3 regions of the Mesobacillus jeotgali genome follow, and region 3 is predicted to be linked to each of the others. Evidence: predicted binding sites of a transcription regulator. Region 3 holds the regulator's gene; each other region holds the start of a gene.
The links. The regulator CtsR, encoded in region 3, represses protease genes until heat stress. The targets are predictions, from matches to a motif close to ATGGTCAATAAAGGTCAAACA.
Positions count from the first base shown of each region.

Region 1: a site for CtsR is predicted at 1,921-1,941, ahead of clpP (ATP-dependent Clp endopeptidase proteolytic subunit ClpP). Genes of this name have one in related genera too.
Region 2: a site for CtsR is predicted at 2,076-2,096, ahead of clpB (ATP-dependent chaperone ClpB). Genes of this name have one in related genera too.

Region 1 covers NZ_CP109811.1:4,141,204-4,146,246, forward strand. The annotation lists gene rpoN (RNA polymerase factor sigma-54) at 1-1,323, opposite strand, end outside; tRNA gene FOF60_RS21260 (tRNA-Arg) at 1,664-1,735, opposite strand; gene clpP (ATP-dependent Clp endopeptidase proteolytic subunit ClpP) at 2,092-2,697, shown strand; gene FOF60_RS21270 (HPr family phosphocarrier protein) at 2,751-3,008, opposite strand; gene whiA (DNA-binding protein WhiA) at 3,031-3,978, opposite strand; gene FOF60_RS21280 (gluconeogenesis factor YvcK family protein) at 4,105-5,043, opposite strand, start outside.
Region 2 covers NZ_CP109811.1:1,322,789-1,327,831, forward strand. The annotation lists gene argF (ornithine carbamoyltransferase) at 1-490, shown strand, start outside; gene FOF60_RS06545 (undecaprenyl-diphosphate phosphatase) at 708-1,520, opposite strand; gene FOF60_RS06550 (YjzC family protein) at 1,787-1,969, shown strand; gene clpB (ATP-dependent chaperone ClpB) at 2,108-4,708, shown strand; gene FOF60_RS06560 (YjzD family protein) at 4,749-4,937, opposite strand.
Region 3 covers NZ_CP109811.1:100,504-105,546, forward strand. The annotation lists rRNA gene FOF60_RS00495 (23S ribosomal RNA) at 1-425, shown strand, start outside; rRNA gene rrf (5S ribosomal RNA) at 501-616, shown strand; gene FOF60_RS00505 (hypothetical protein) at 2,125-2,409, shown strand; gene FOF60_RS00510 (CtsR family transcriptional regulator) at 2,779-3,240, shown strand; gene FOF60_RS00515 (protein-arginine kinase activator protein McsA) at 3,268-3,816, shown strand; gene FOF60_RS00520 (protein-arginine kinase McsB) at 3,819-4,901, shown strand; gene clpC (ATP-dependent protease ATP-binding subunit ClpC) at 4,906-5,043, shown strand, end outside.

The sequences.
Region 1 (5,043 bases), 790 kb from region 3:
TGACGATGATGGTATCCCCAACTGGTCGCGGTATTTTGCGACAGTTCGCCTGGAGACGACCATGCCTTCATTCTCTTCCAACATCTCTACTAGTTTTTGATCTGATATAGGCTTCTTTTTATCTTCCTCTTTAATATACTGCTCGATTGCCGCTTTTACATTTTGCGAGGAAGCCTGGTCGTTTTCTGTGGTAGCGATGGCGCTTGTAAAAAATGATTTCAATTCGTATGTGCCGGCTGGTGTCTGCATGTATTTTTCGCGGACGGTGCGACTTACCGTTGATTCGTGGATTTCGAGCTCATCGGCTACTTCCCTCATTGTCATTGGCTTCAGGTGTGCAGGACCTTTTAAAAAGAAATCATGCTGTTTTTCGATGATTTTCATCGAGACCTTCAACAGCGTTTCCTTCCTTTGTTCAAGGCTGCGCCTGATCCATTGGTAATCCCCCTGCTTTTCCTGGAGGAATTTATTGACTTCAGGATCTCCGTGCGCAGACAGCTGCCGGAAGTATCCATCGTTAAAAGAAACTTTCGGGATCAATTTATCAAACACACTTACAGAGAGTTCGCTGCCTTCTTGTTTGACCACTACATCGGGAACGATATAGGCAAGTTTTTCACGCTGAAATGCAGCACCTGGTCTCGGATTGAGCTTTTGTATCTCGTCATGGACTTTCTGGATATCCCTTGTTTCGACCCCAAGCATCTTCGCCAGTGCCTTCCACTTCTTCTCCGCAAAAAGAAGAAAGTGATCACGGATGATCGTGAGTGCCAGCTCGTTTTCCGGTGTCCGCTTTTGTCTCATTATTTGCAGCAACAGACACTCCTGCAGATCCTTAGCTGCAATTCCAGCAGGATCGAGTGACTGAAGCTTGAAGAAAGCAGAGTCAACAAGCTCTTCCTCCACGCTGAACATTTTAATAAGGTTTTCTTTTTCGAGATTCAAGTAACCGTTTTCATCTATGTTTTCAATTAATTCATGTAAAATCAGTTTTTCCTCAGGACTAGCTTTTAGCAAGTTTAATTGTGATAGCAGATAGTCTTCGAGCGTATCAGTTGCTCCGCCGCCGATCTGCTCAATTAGATTTTTCTGGTCCCGTTCGAATGTCTTCTTTCTCGTTTTTCGAGTGCTGTCCATACTGGCATCAAAATTCGAGATATTTTTAAAGTCTACTTGCATCAGGGGGTTTTCCATTGATTTAGCTTCAAGAAAGGCCGCAAGCTCCTGTGCTGAATATTGCAAGAGCGCGATTGCCTGGGTCAGCTCTTGGGTCATCGCCAATTTTAATGTCTGCTTTTGCCATAAACCAGCTTTCAAATCCATCCAAATCACCCCTGCACTCATTTTACATGATAAACAGGCATTGGTGTATGGAAAGAATTTGGCATTGGCCGGAAAAAGACACAGCCAATCCTGAAAAAAGGTAACTGGAAAAATTATTCTCTTAAAGATAGGCGTTAATTGCACCGTCAGCGGTTAGAATTGCGCTATCAAACATGATAATTGCACCAAACTTGTCCAGAATTGCACCGACATCATAAATAATTGCACCGTGTTCCAAATTCAGGAAAAAAAGAACATAAAAAAGGCTTTCGCAGAGATCGGACAAAACTTGGACAGTTTTATCGGATTACTCACAAAAGCCATTTGAATTACGTATTTACGCCCTCGGCAGGAATCGAACCCACATCTCAAGAACCGGAATCTTACGTGCTATCCGTTGCACCACGAGGGCATGTTTAAAGTTGGCGTTACGCTTACCTATTATAGGGTAAGTTTACTTGCTTTGCAAGGAAGTTTTTTTGGAAGCTCAGCCATTGCTATTGTTTAAAAAACACAATCTTGGGTAAGATGGATACGGTACAGTAATTTGGAATATACATTAATGTCGAACAGTTTTTGCTGCTATTGCAAGCGATTCGTTTGACCTTTATTGACCATGCGTGTATCATGAAACTACATAGGTGCTCTGGCAAACGAACCAGTTTATGCCAGTCTGCAATCTGCCTCTTCAAGGGCAGTCATCTGCTTTATAAAGACCCTTTTATAATAGCAGTGAAATGATCTTTACGTTAAAGGAGGAAAACAAACATGAACTTGATTCCTACAGTTATTGAACAAACGAATCGGGGCGAAAGGGCATATGACATTTATTCCCGCCTTTTAAAGGATCGCATCATTATGCTTGGAAGCGGGATTGACGACAATGTTGCCAATTCAATCGTTGCCCAGCTGCTTTTCCTGGAAGCTGAAAATCCGGAAAAGGACATCTCCATCTACATCAATAGCCCGGGCGGCAGCATCACTGCCGGCATGGCAATCTACGATACTATGCAGTTCATTAGGCCAGATGTGCAAACAATCTGTATCGGTATGGCTGCTTCAATGGGTGCGTTCCTTCTTGCTGCTGGTACAAAAGGCAAGCGTTATGCCCTTCCAAACGCTGAAGTCATGATTCACCAGCCACTGGGCGGTGCTCAGGGACAGGCGACAGAAATCGAAATCGCTGCTAAGCGCATTCTTTTCCTCCGTGAAAAGTTGAATACCATCCTTTCTGAGCGCACTGGCCAGCCGCTTGAAGTCATCGCGAAAGATACTGACCGTGACAACTTCATGACTGCTGAGCGCGCGAAGGAATATGGTCTTGTTGACCAGATCATCACTCGCAACGTTCTTGAAGAAAAGAAGGATAAATAATCACAATGAAAAACTCGCCCCTATACGGGAGCGAGTTTTTTGCTTTCAGAGAATTAGTTTTCTTTCTGGATATATTCAGCCAGCTTTTCCACTGCTTCCTCTTCATCATTGCCTTCGGCGATCAGGTTAACGGATGCGCCTGCGCTGACAGCAAGACTCATCAATCCCATGATACTCTTCGCATTTACCTTTTTCCCATCCTTCTCAAGAAAAATATCAGATGAGAATCTGTTGGCTTCCTGCACGAATAATGCTGCAGGGCGAGCCTGTAAACCAGTTTTCAATTTTACTTCCACCTGTTTTTCCACCATTGCATTTTCCTCCTCTAGCCCTCTATTTATTTATAATTTGCCCGGCACGCAGTTTATCCGCTATTTCATCGATCTTTCTCAGCCGGTGATTGATTCCTGATTTGCTGATTGTTCCCCCACTTACCATCTCGCCCAGCTCTTTAAGGGTGACATCCTGGTAGTCGACTCGGAGCTGAGCGATTTCCCTCAGTTTATCCGGTAAAATTTGCAGTCCGACGGTCTCCCGTATGTAACGGATATTCTCTACCTGTCTTAGTGCAGCACCAATTGTTTTATTCAAGTTAGCTGTTTCACAATTCACGAGACGATTAACCGAGTTTCTCATGTCGCGGACAATCCGGATATCCTCGAATCGCAGCAGCGCATTATGGGCGCCAACGATGTTAAGGAACTCAGTGATTTTTTCCGCTTCCTTTAAATAAGTGATGAAGCCCTTTTTCCGCTCTAGCGTTTTGCTGTTCAGCCCGAATGTATTCATCAGCTCACATAATGAATCATTATGTTCCTGGTACATTGAGGCAATTTCCAAATGATAGGAAGATGTCTCTGGATTGTTTACAGAGCCTCCGGCAAGGAAAGCGCCTCTTAAATAAGAACGCTTACAACATTTCTTTTTCACTAGTTCAGGCGAAATGTCATGGATTATTTCAAATCCTTCTCCTATAATCTTTAAATCCTCCAGAATTTCCCTGGCTGATTCCTTAAGGCGGACAATATAAACATTATTCTTTTTCAGCCGCATCTTTTTTCGCACCAGAAGCTCTACCTGAACCTGATAACTTTTCTTGATCAAGGTATAGATGCGCCTGGCAATCGCGGCATTTTCCGTCTGTATGTCTACGATGAGTTTGCGATTTGAGAAGGAAAGGGAACCATTCATCCGGATTAAAGCGGACAGTTCCGCGTCTGCGCAGCAGCCCTTTACGTCAATATTCGTAAGTTCCTTTTTTGTTTCCGAAGCGAACGACACCTTCTCACCCCCCTGGTTACACAGCGCTGTCAAAAGCGCAGCAGCTGATTTTTTATTTTTGCTGAGTGGCCGATAATACCCCGATCACCCGTTCCTAAAAGAGAGACAAACGCTTGCATCCTATATTTACGCGTTATATCTCTTTTTGGTTTCATCTATTATCATAGAATATAAAATTTCTGAAACTTTTTTTGTGTCATGCCTGATGACATTGCCGTCGAGCTCTGCGATTTCATCCTGTACGACTTCAATTCCCAGAGACATTAGCCGGTCAAGGTCAAAATGGACAGGCTGGGCAAGCTCTTCCTTATAGCGGAGCTCAACATCCGGCGGGATTGTCTCACTGTTCACAAGGATTGTATCAATAAACGCACAGTCCATGTGATCATAGATGGCCTTTATATGGTCACTGGCAGCAAAGTCATGAGTCTCTCCTGCCTGGGTCATCAGGTTGCAAATATATACCTTGCGCGCCTTCGCTTTGCACACTTCCTTGCCAAGTCTCTTTACGAGCAGATTCGGCAGGATGCTTGTATACAAACTCCCAGGTCCGATTACAATTAAGTCAGCTTCCCTGATTGCCTGGAGCGTTTCAGGCAAAGGCTTTACGCCTTCCGGATTCAAAAAGACCCTTTTGATCCTTTTTCCAGAGTAAGGAATCTTGGACTCTCCTCTGACAATGCTGTCATCCTCCATCACCGCATTGAGCATGACACTCCTGTTTGCTGCCGGCAGCACTTTCCCGCGTACATTCAGAACCTTGCTCATTTCCTGGATTGCGTGGACAAAATTGCCGGTGATCGACGTCATCGCCGCCAGGATCAAGTTGCCGAGTGAATGACCGGCCAATTCATTAGCTGTATTGAAGCGGTGCTGGAACATCTCTTCAATCAATGGTTCCACATCTGAAAGCGCTGCAAGGACATTCCTGATATCACCGGGCGGAGGAATATGCATATCCTCCCGCAATCGGCCGGAACTGCCGCCATCATCAGCAACCGTGACAATCGCAGTAATATCGACGGGGTGCTTTTTCAAACCCCTCAGCAGGATTGGGAGTCCGGT
Region 2 (5,043 bases), 1.2 Mb from region 3:
AGGGAAACTTAAAGGCCTTAAGCTTGCTTACATCGGTGATGGAAACAATGTTGCCCATTCACTGATGATCGCCTGCACAAAAATCGGGATGGATGTCTCAATTGCTGCTCCACAGGGGTACTTCCCGAATGAGGCCATTACAGCCCGCTGTGAAGAATTCGCGTTGATGAGTGGTGCAAATATGGTCATCACCGACTCTCCTGAGGAAGCCGTAACTGATGCGGACATCATCTATACAGATGTATGGACCAGCATGGGCCAGGAGCTCGAAAATGAGCAGAGGTTAAATGATTTCCATGACTACCAGGTGAATGAAGCATTACTCAAAGCAGCAAAGGAAGACTACCTGTTTATGCATTGTCTCCCCGCGCACCGCGGCGAGGAGGTAACAGCAGAAGTCATCGACGGACAGCACTCCGTCGTATTCGAACAGGCAGGAAACCGGCTCCATGCCCAGAAGGCATTGCTTGTGGAGATATTGAAGGATTAAGGGCATTGTTGTATAGGACTTCAGGAAATGCATGTTGAAAAGGTCCTATATAAGGTTCTATACGCCCGAAACAGTGACTGGGTGTGTAAAAAGGTTCTAAAGAAATGTTCTATAAGCCATAATGAGTATTCAAGATGCAAAATTGCCAAAAGAGCACATTCCATTAGTAGAGATAATGGAAAAACCGGCTAACATGAAGGTAGCCGGTTTTTGTGTATTAAGAAAAGAAAAGGACAAGTGGTCCTACAATGAAGCAGTAAATCGCAAAGTACTTTAAGTTTCCGCGCGCCATGATATTCATGAACCATTTTAAAGAGAAGTAAGAAGCAACCAGTGAAGCGATGAAGGCAAAAATATATGGCACCGCCAGTTCCCCAAGACGTTCATCAAGTAAAAGGTCTGAAAATCCGAGAATCATCCCGCCGAAACTGACTGGAATATAAAGCAGGAAAGAGTACCTTAATGCAGTTTCCTGTTTCATTCCCAGGCTCATAGCTGCGACAATTGTGGCACCGGAACGACTGATGCCGGGAATTAGTGCAACTGCTTGAGCCAGTCCAACAATTATGGCATCTTTAAAGCTTAAATCTCCGTCATTCTTGCGGCCTCGCATGTTTCGGATCAGCCAGAGCGCAAGGCCGGTCACTATAAGCGTTACGCCGACAGTTTTAATATGGGAAAGTTCTTTCTCGATAAAGTCTCCGAAAAGAACTCCGATTACACCTGCTGGAATGGTTCCGATAATTAGATAAATGATGAACATAAAATCTGATTTTGCTTCGGGATCTTTACTTTTAAGATATGCAATTCCGTTAACAATTAACCGGATGATATCGGCTCTGTAAATTAACAAAACAGCAAATAGTGAAGCTGTATTCATTAAAAGGGCAAAACTCAATCCTTCAATTTTCAGTTTAAAAAAATGCTCTGCTATCTCAAGGTGTCCGCTTGATGAAACAGGGATTGGTTCGGTGATTCCCTGGAACAGGCCAAGAAATATGTATTTAATCAAGTCATAGAAATTTTCCATAAGTTTTGATTTCCTCCGTTTTTTTAAGATGAGAATAAATTCACTTCGAGAAATATCCAGCTCCAGTGCCCAGCAGGTTTTCAACCACTAAGGCGGCATTTTTGGCGTGCACCGCTTAAAGTAACAAGGTGCTTACGCTTTTTTTCTCATACACACTAATGTACCGTATAACCCTTTTTTTTGGAAGGATAAAATATGCATAAATACTTTATTTAAATCAGCAAATAATAAAATTGCCGGAATACTTTAATGAAGGAGGAAGGCAAATGGGACAAAGTCATCAGTTCCGTGCCGGACAAAAGGCACCGAATAATGGTATTTATATTGAAATTGGTGAAACAGGCAGCAATGTCAACAATCCGCAAAAAATTAAACTTAAAGCTGGGGATCGTTTTCCGGAAAACTCCAACCACAACCGCCACTGGACATACATGCCAAAGTTTAAATAACTTACGCTGGTACAACCAGGAATTCCGGAAATTTCATACTGTCTTTCTTAAAGCCATCCAGTGCGGATGGCTTTACTATTTGGGAATTTTTATTATAATATAATTAAAGGTCAAAAAAGGTCAAAGGAGTGGTTGATCGTGGATATGAATAAAATGACAGAAAGCTTGCAGAATGCCTTTGTATCAGCCCAGACCCTGGCTGTTCAACATAATAACCAGGAAGTTGATGAAGCGCACCTTTTGCTTGCCTTGCTTGAGCAGGACGGCAATCTGGCTGCAACCTTGCTGACTGGTATCGGAATAAATCTAGATCATTTTACTGAAGAACTAAACAAAATCCTGTCTAAGAAACCCCAAGTCTTGGGAAGCGGAGCAGAACAAGGGAAATTATACATTACAGCAACACTGCAAAAGGTTTTGGCCCAGGCCGAAAAGGAAATGAAACAGTTTGAAGATGACTATTTATCGGTAGAACATGTTTTACTGGCTTTACTTGAGATACCTGGATCTGAAACAGGCGCAGCTTTAAGGAAATTACGAGTTAACAAAGACACATTAATGGCGAAAATCAATCAGGTTAGGGGGAACCAGAGAGTGACTTCACAAAACCCAGAAGCAACTTATGAAGTGTTGAAAAAATACGGACGAGATCTTGTGGAGGAAGTCCGGTCAGGAAAGGTCGACCCTGTAATCGGCAGGGACAGTGAGATTCGCAATGTCATCCGGATTCTCTCAAGGAAGACGAAGAATAATCCGGTTTTGATCGGGGAGCCAGGTGTAGGTAAGACAGCTATTGTAGAAGGACTGGCACAAAGGATTGTACGGAGAGATGTTCCGGAAGGCCTGAAGGATAAGACGATTTTTGCGCTGGACATGAGTGCGCTGATCGCAGGCGCGAAATTTCGGGGCGAATTCGAAGAACGACTGAAGGCAGTTTTGAATGAAGTAAAAAAGAGTGAAGGCAAAATCCTGTTGTTCATTGATGAACTCCATACTATTGTAGGTGCGGGGAAGACTGAGGGAGCAATGGATGCCGGGAATATGCTGAAACCAATGCTTGCTCGCGGGGAGCTCCATTGCATTGGGGCGACGACTCTCGATGAACACCGCAAGTATATTGAAAAAGATCCAGCGCTGGAACGCAGATTCCAGCAGGTACTTGTGCAAGAGCCGGATGTCGAGGATACAGTGTCAATTTTACGAGGATTGAAGGAAAGGTTTGAAATCCACCATGGAGTAAACATCCATGACCGTGCGCTGGTAGCTGCTGCTACATTGTCAGATCGGTATATCACAGACAGATTCCTGCCTGACAAGGCGATCGACCTGGTTGATGAGGCTTGTGCGATGATCCGTACAGAAATTGACTCGATGCCGACTGAGCTTGATGAAGTGACTAGAAGGGTGATGCAGCTCGAAATTGAAGAAGCTGCGTTGACAAAGGAAAAAGATGATGCGAGCCGCGAGCGACTCGAAACTCTTCGCAAGGAACTCGCCAACTTGAGGGAAAAAGCGAATGCAATGAAATCGAGATGGCAGAAGGAAAAGGAAGGCATCCAAAAGGTACAGGAACAGCGGGAGCTGCTTGAAAAGCTTCGACGAGAGCTGGAAAAAGCAGAAAATGACTATGACTTGAACAAAGCCGCTGAATTAAGGCATGGCCGTATCCCTTCTCTTGAAAAAGAATTGAAAGAGCTTGAATTGGAAGTTAGCAAAAATGAGGGAGAAAGGCTTCTTCGCGAGGAAGTGACCGAAGAAGAAATTGCCGGAATCGTTTCAAGGTGGACGGGCATACCTGTGATGAAGCTGGTGGAAGGCGAACGCGAAAAGCTTCTGAAGCTTGAGACTATTTTGCATGAACGCGTTGTCGGACAGGATGAAGCAGTATCACTAGTTTCTGACGCGGTCCTCAGGGCAAGAGCTGGCATCAAGGATCCAAATAGGCCAATCGGTTCGTTCATTTTCCTTGGACCTACCGGAGTCGGTAAAACAGAATTGGCCAAAACTCTTGCACAGTCATTATTTGATAGTGAAGAGCATATCATCCGGATCGATATGTCTGAGTATATGGAAAAACATGCAGTATCAAGGCTGATCGGCGCACCTCCTGGATATGTTGGGTATGAAGAAGGCGGCCAGCTTACTGAAGCCGTCAGAAGGAATCCTTACTCTGTTATCCTTCTCGATGAAGTAGAGAAAGCACATCCGGAAGTTTTCAATATCCTTTTGCAAATGCTTGATGATGGACGGGTAACCGATTCTCAGGGTAGAGTGGTCGATTTTAAGAATACCGTAATTATCATGACGTCCAATATTGGATCTCATCATTTGCTCGACCGACAGGAAGGGGATGAAGAAATCTCTTCAGAAACGAGGGATCTGGTGATGGGACAACTGCGCAGCCATTTCCGTCCGGAATTCCTTAATCGTGTAGATGAAATCATTTTGTTTAAGCCTTTGGCATTAAAGGAAATCAAACTGATTGTCGGAAAACTAGTAAAGAATTTACAAGCAAGGCTCGCTGACCAGCAGATCCAGCTGACAATCACGGATGACGCAAAAGAGTTTTTAGCTGAACATGGATTCGATCCCGTGTACGGCGCGAGGCCATTGAAGCGATTTATCCAGAGGAGTCTGGAAACTAAGCTTGCTAGGGAAATCATTGCAGGCAGGATCAAAGAGAAAAGCCAGGTAGAAATTGGAGTTGAAAATGGGGATATCTCGTTGAGCATTATATAGAATGAAAAAAGTCATCCGTTTTGGATGACTTTTTTATGTACTAATGACTATGATTTTCTTCAGAACCATTTGGAAGAACTGCAGGAATCACAAGGATAATGATTGTGGCCACAACAGCAATAATCGCACTTTGAGCTAAGTCCAATCCAACGCCGATCATCGCGCCAGCTACGTAATTTAGCATTAGAACCAGAAGGAATGTCCAGAGTAAAGTCCAGAAATATTTCACGAATTTCACCTCTTACATTATTAAATCTTTTCTCATCTTACCACAAGCCATATAAATTATAAATGAATTTTAAATAAAATGAAAAGCGTTTTCATAGAACAATTCC
Region 3 (5,043 bases):
CACATCGACGGGGAGGTTTGGCACCTCGATGTCGGCTCATCGCATCCTGGGGCTGTAGTCGGTCCCAAGGGTTGGGCTGTTCGCCCATTAAAGCGGTACGCGAGCTGGGTTCAGAACGTCGTGAGACAGTTCGGTCCCTATCCGTCGTGGGCGCAGGAAATTTGAGAGGAGCTGTCCTTAGTACGAGAGGACCGGGATGGACGCACCGCTGGTGTACCAGTTGTCTTGCCAAAGGCATCGCTGGGTAGCTATGTGCGGACGGGATAAGTGCTGAAAGCATCTAAGCATGAAGCCCCCCTCAAGATGAGATTTCCCATAGCGCAAGCTAGTAAGAACCCTGAAAGATGATCAGGTTGATAGGTCAGAGGTGGAAGCGCGGTGACGTGTGGAGCTGACTGATACTAATCGTTCGAGGACTTAACCAAATTGATTACTCGTTCTTCTTGAATTCTTCTTACACATTATCTAGTTTTGAGGGAATAAAACCTCAAACCAAATAGTCTGGTGGCGATGGCGAGAAGGTCACACCCGTTCCCATACCGAACACGGAAGTTAAGCTTCTCAGCGCCGATGGTAGTTGGGGGTTTCCCCCTGTGAGAGTAGGACGCCGCCGGGCACACGAAAGAACAGCTGTAATGGCTGTTCTTTTTTTGTATGCGAATTTATAAAAGGTGTTGGAAATGTAGCAGCAACTGATTATATTTGGCCTGACTTCGGACAAGTTTGCAGGTAATAAATGAAAAGATGTTTGAATCAGATGCAACTTCAGACAGGTTTGGAGGAAAAGATCGTAAAGTTGTCTGAACTTGGTGCAACTTCAGACAGGTTTGGAGGAAAAGATCGTAAAGTTGTCTGCACTTGGTGCAACTTCAGACAGGTTTAGTGAAAAAGCACAAAAAGTTGTCTGAACCAGAGCCAACTTCAGACAGGTTTGGAGGAAAAGATGGTAAATTTGTCTGAACTTGGTGCGACTTCAGACAGGTTTGGAGGAAAAGCACAAAAAGTTGTCTGAACCAGAGCCAACTTCAGACAGGTTTGGTGGAAAAGATCGAAAAGCTGTCTGAACCTGAGCCAACTTCAGACAGGTTTGGAGGAAAAAGACGAAAAGTTGTCTGAATCCGAGCCAACTTTAGACAGGTTTGGTGGATAAAGACGAAAAGTTGTCTGAACCAGAGCCAACTTCGGACAGGTTTAGTGGAAAAGCACAAAAAGTTGTCTGAACCAGAGCCAACTTCAGACAGGTTTGGAGGAAAAGATCGTAAAGTTGTCTGAACTTGGTGCAACTTCAGACAGGTTTAGTGAAAAAGCACAAAAAGTTGTCTGAACCTGAGCCAACTTCAGACAGGTTTGGTGGAAAAGATTGAAAAGTTGTCTGAACCTGAGCCAACTTCAGACAGGTTTGGAGGAAAAGATTGAAAAGTTGTCTGAACCTGAGCCAACTTCAGACAGGTTTGGAGGAAAAGTACAAAAAGTTGTCTGAACTTGATCCAACTTCGGACAGGTTTGGTGGAAAAGCACAAAAAGTTGTCTGAACCCGAGCCAACTTCGGACAGGTTTAGTGGAAAAGTACAAAAAGTTGTCTGAACCAGAGCCAACTTCAGACAGGTTTGGAGGAAAAGACGAAAAGTTGTCTGAACCCGAGCCAACTTCGGACAGGTTTAGTGGAAAAGTACAAAAAGTTGTCTGAACCCGAGCCAACTTCAGACAGGTTTGGAGGAAAAAGCCGAAAAGTTGTCTGAACCCGAGCCTACTTCGGACAGGTTTGGAGGAAAAAGCCGAAAAGTTGTCTGAACCCGAGCCAACTTCAGACAGGTTTGGTGGAAAAGATCGAAAAGCTGTCTGAACATAAGCGAACTTCGAACAAATAGTTGCTTGTTGCCTCTAAACTCCTAGTGCGTTGATCCAAGCAGGATTAACGCATTTTTTGTGGAATTTATTTAACAATCAGCACGCCTTACTTATCTTCCTAGTTACTCTATGATCATTATGAATATCTAGCTATGTAATTTTTATAGTGTAATTACGACAACAGAATATTGCTTTATACAACTACTTACGAAGTCTACAAAGATTAATTTTAGAAACTTGCAATGCTTAAACAGCAAGGCTAATAGGAGGCTTTAAATGATTAAGCAATTGAATATTTGGTCATTCATCTTTTCAACAATCTGGGTTTTACTATTTTTTATAGTTTCTTCCACAGGGCCTATTGAATACACGATATTAGGCACCCAACCATACGTTCTGCTTTTATATGTAACCCTGCTGACCTTTGTAACGGGGCTTTTAGGAATGGCAGGTATGAGAAATTGGAAGGGCATGGCCAGAAGTTTTTCGACAATCACCCTGACTTTAGGATTATCCGTGTTTTTAACGATCATTATCTTTTTTGGCCATTTATTAAGTTAGTGGATCGCACTTATACAGGCACAGGTCAGTTCCCCAAAAAATAAAATATACCAGCCATTTCTTATATACAATCACCGTAAAAGAGCTTATATACACTAGACATTATTGTTGGTCACATAGCCAATCTAACCAAATAACCACCGACTCCTTCTCAGAAAATCTAAACCTTAACAAATTTTTAATCGATGTGCCTGGATACAAGTTTCCACATGTTGCAAAATGGGTATAATAACCATCACACCCCTTATTGTCATCTTTTGGCATACATAATTTTGACGAAAATAATTCAGGATGCATTCATTGCATCGAAAAAAAGTTTTTTGTATAATTAAAGTCAAATATAGTCAAAGTCAGAATGGGGGAGGTTTAGTGAGGAATATATCGGACATCATAGAACATTACCTTAAACAGGTTTTAGAAATGAGCGATAAGGACATCGTTGAAATCAAGCGAAGTGAAATCGCCGATAAATTTCAGTGCGTGCCGTCCCAGATCAATTATGTCATCAATACAAGGTTCACGATTGAAAGAGGCTATCTTGTTGAGAGCAAACGGGGTGGCGGCGGCTACATCCGGATCATCAAAGTCCAGGCTTATGATCATGCACATTTGATTGATGATTTACTGTCTTTGATACAGACACGAATTTCGCAAAGCAGCGCTGAGCATGTCATCTTCCGTCTTGTGGAGGAAGATGTAGTCACTGACCGTGAGGCAAAAATCATGCTGAGTGTGCTCGACAGGTCCGTCCTGTATATAGAGCTGCCGCAGCGTGACGAGCTGCGTGCGAGAATGTTGAAAGCCATGCTGATGGCATTGAAATACAAATAATATCAAAGCAGATAAAGAGGTGAGGGCATGATCTGCCAAGAGTGTAATCAAAGGCCGGCAACGCTGCACTTCACGAATTATTCAAATGGAGAAAAAACGGAATTGCACTTGTGTGAAATATGCGCACAAGAAAAAGGCGAATTGTTTATGATGAACAACGGCCCTGCTTTTTCGATCAATAGCTTGCTTGCCGGATTGTTGAATATGGAACCTGCTTTTCCTGAACAGAAAAAGAATGCCTTTGATGCTGAGCAAGTGGCCCAGTGTCCACAATGTTCAATGACATTTCCGCAGTTTGTGAAAGTCGGCAGATTTGGCTGTGCGACTTGCTATGATGCTTTTCGTGAACAGTTAACTCCGATTGTAAGGAGGCTCCATAGTGGTAATTCAATGCATAATGGGAAAATCCCTAAAAGAGTCGGCGGCGACCTTCATGTAAGGAAGACAATCGATCAGCTGAAGCAAACTCTGAAAAACTTGATTTCAGCTGAGGAATTTGAGCAGGCTGCTGAGACAAGGGACCAGATCAGGGAACTTGAAAGGAAATTGTCAGCAGGTCAAGAGGGAGGGGAGTAGCCTTGTCATTGGAGAAGTTTATCAATCAGGCTGTCAGCTCCTGGATGAGTGATGATGGTCCTGATTCAGATATCGTCCTTAGCTCTCGCATCCGCTTTGCAAGGAACCTTGATGAATATAATTTTCCGACATTATTCACCAATGGTGAGGCAGAAGCAGTGACAGGTACGATCATGGAACGTGCCAGCAATACTTCGACAGCTGCTTTTGGTCAGTTGGAAATGATTAAAATGGATGAGATTCCGCCTTTGCAGAAAAGGGTGCTGGTCGAGAAGCATTTGATCAGTCCGAATCTGGCAGAAAACTCCGTTCATGGTGCCGTCCTGTTATCTGAAAATGAAGAAGTCAGTATCATGATCAATGAGGAAGACCATATCAGGATTCAATGTTTATTCCCAGGCTTTCAGCTAGGTGAAGCCCTCAAGGCTGCCAATGAAATCGATGACTGGCTTGAGGAATATGTCAACTATGCGTTTGATGAGAATTTCGGCTATTTAACCAGCTGTCCTACGAATGTGGGTACTGGCCTGAGGGCATCGGTGATGATGCACCTGCCTGGCTTAGTTTTGACACAGCAAATGAACCGGATCGTCCCAGCGATTAACCAGCTTGGTTTGGTGGTAAGAGGTATTTACGGCGAGGGCAGTGAAGCACTCGGCAATATTTTTCAAATATCGAACCAAATCACGCTCGGGAAATCGGAAGAGGACATCGTAGACGATTTAAAAAGTGTCGTAAGCCAGATTATATCTCAGGAAAGGTCAGCGCGGGAAGCATTAGCGAAGACTTCTAACATACAATTAGAAGACAGAGTGTTTCGGTCATATGGAACACTTGCAAACAGCAGGATCATCGAAACGAAGGAAGCTGCCCGCTGCCTATCAGATTTAAGGCTTGGTATAGATATGGGTTTTATAAAAAATATATCCAAATCGATTTTGAATGAATTGATGATATTAACTCAGCCCGGGTTTTTACAGCAATATGCGGGAGGACCATTAAGACCGAATGAACGGGATATCCGCAGGGCTGCTTTAATAAGAGAACGTTTGAAAATGGAAACAAAAGATGAGTCAGGAGGATGATCTTATGATGTTTGGACGATTTACCGAGAGAGCACAAAAAGTATTGGCACTCGCACAGGAAGAGGCCATTCGCCTTGGACATAACAATATCGGCACAGAACACATCTTACTTGGCCTGGTGCGTGAAGGTGAGGGCATCGCG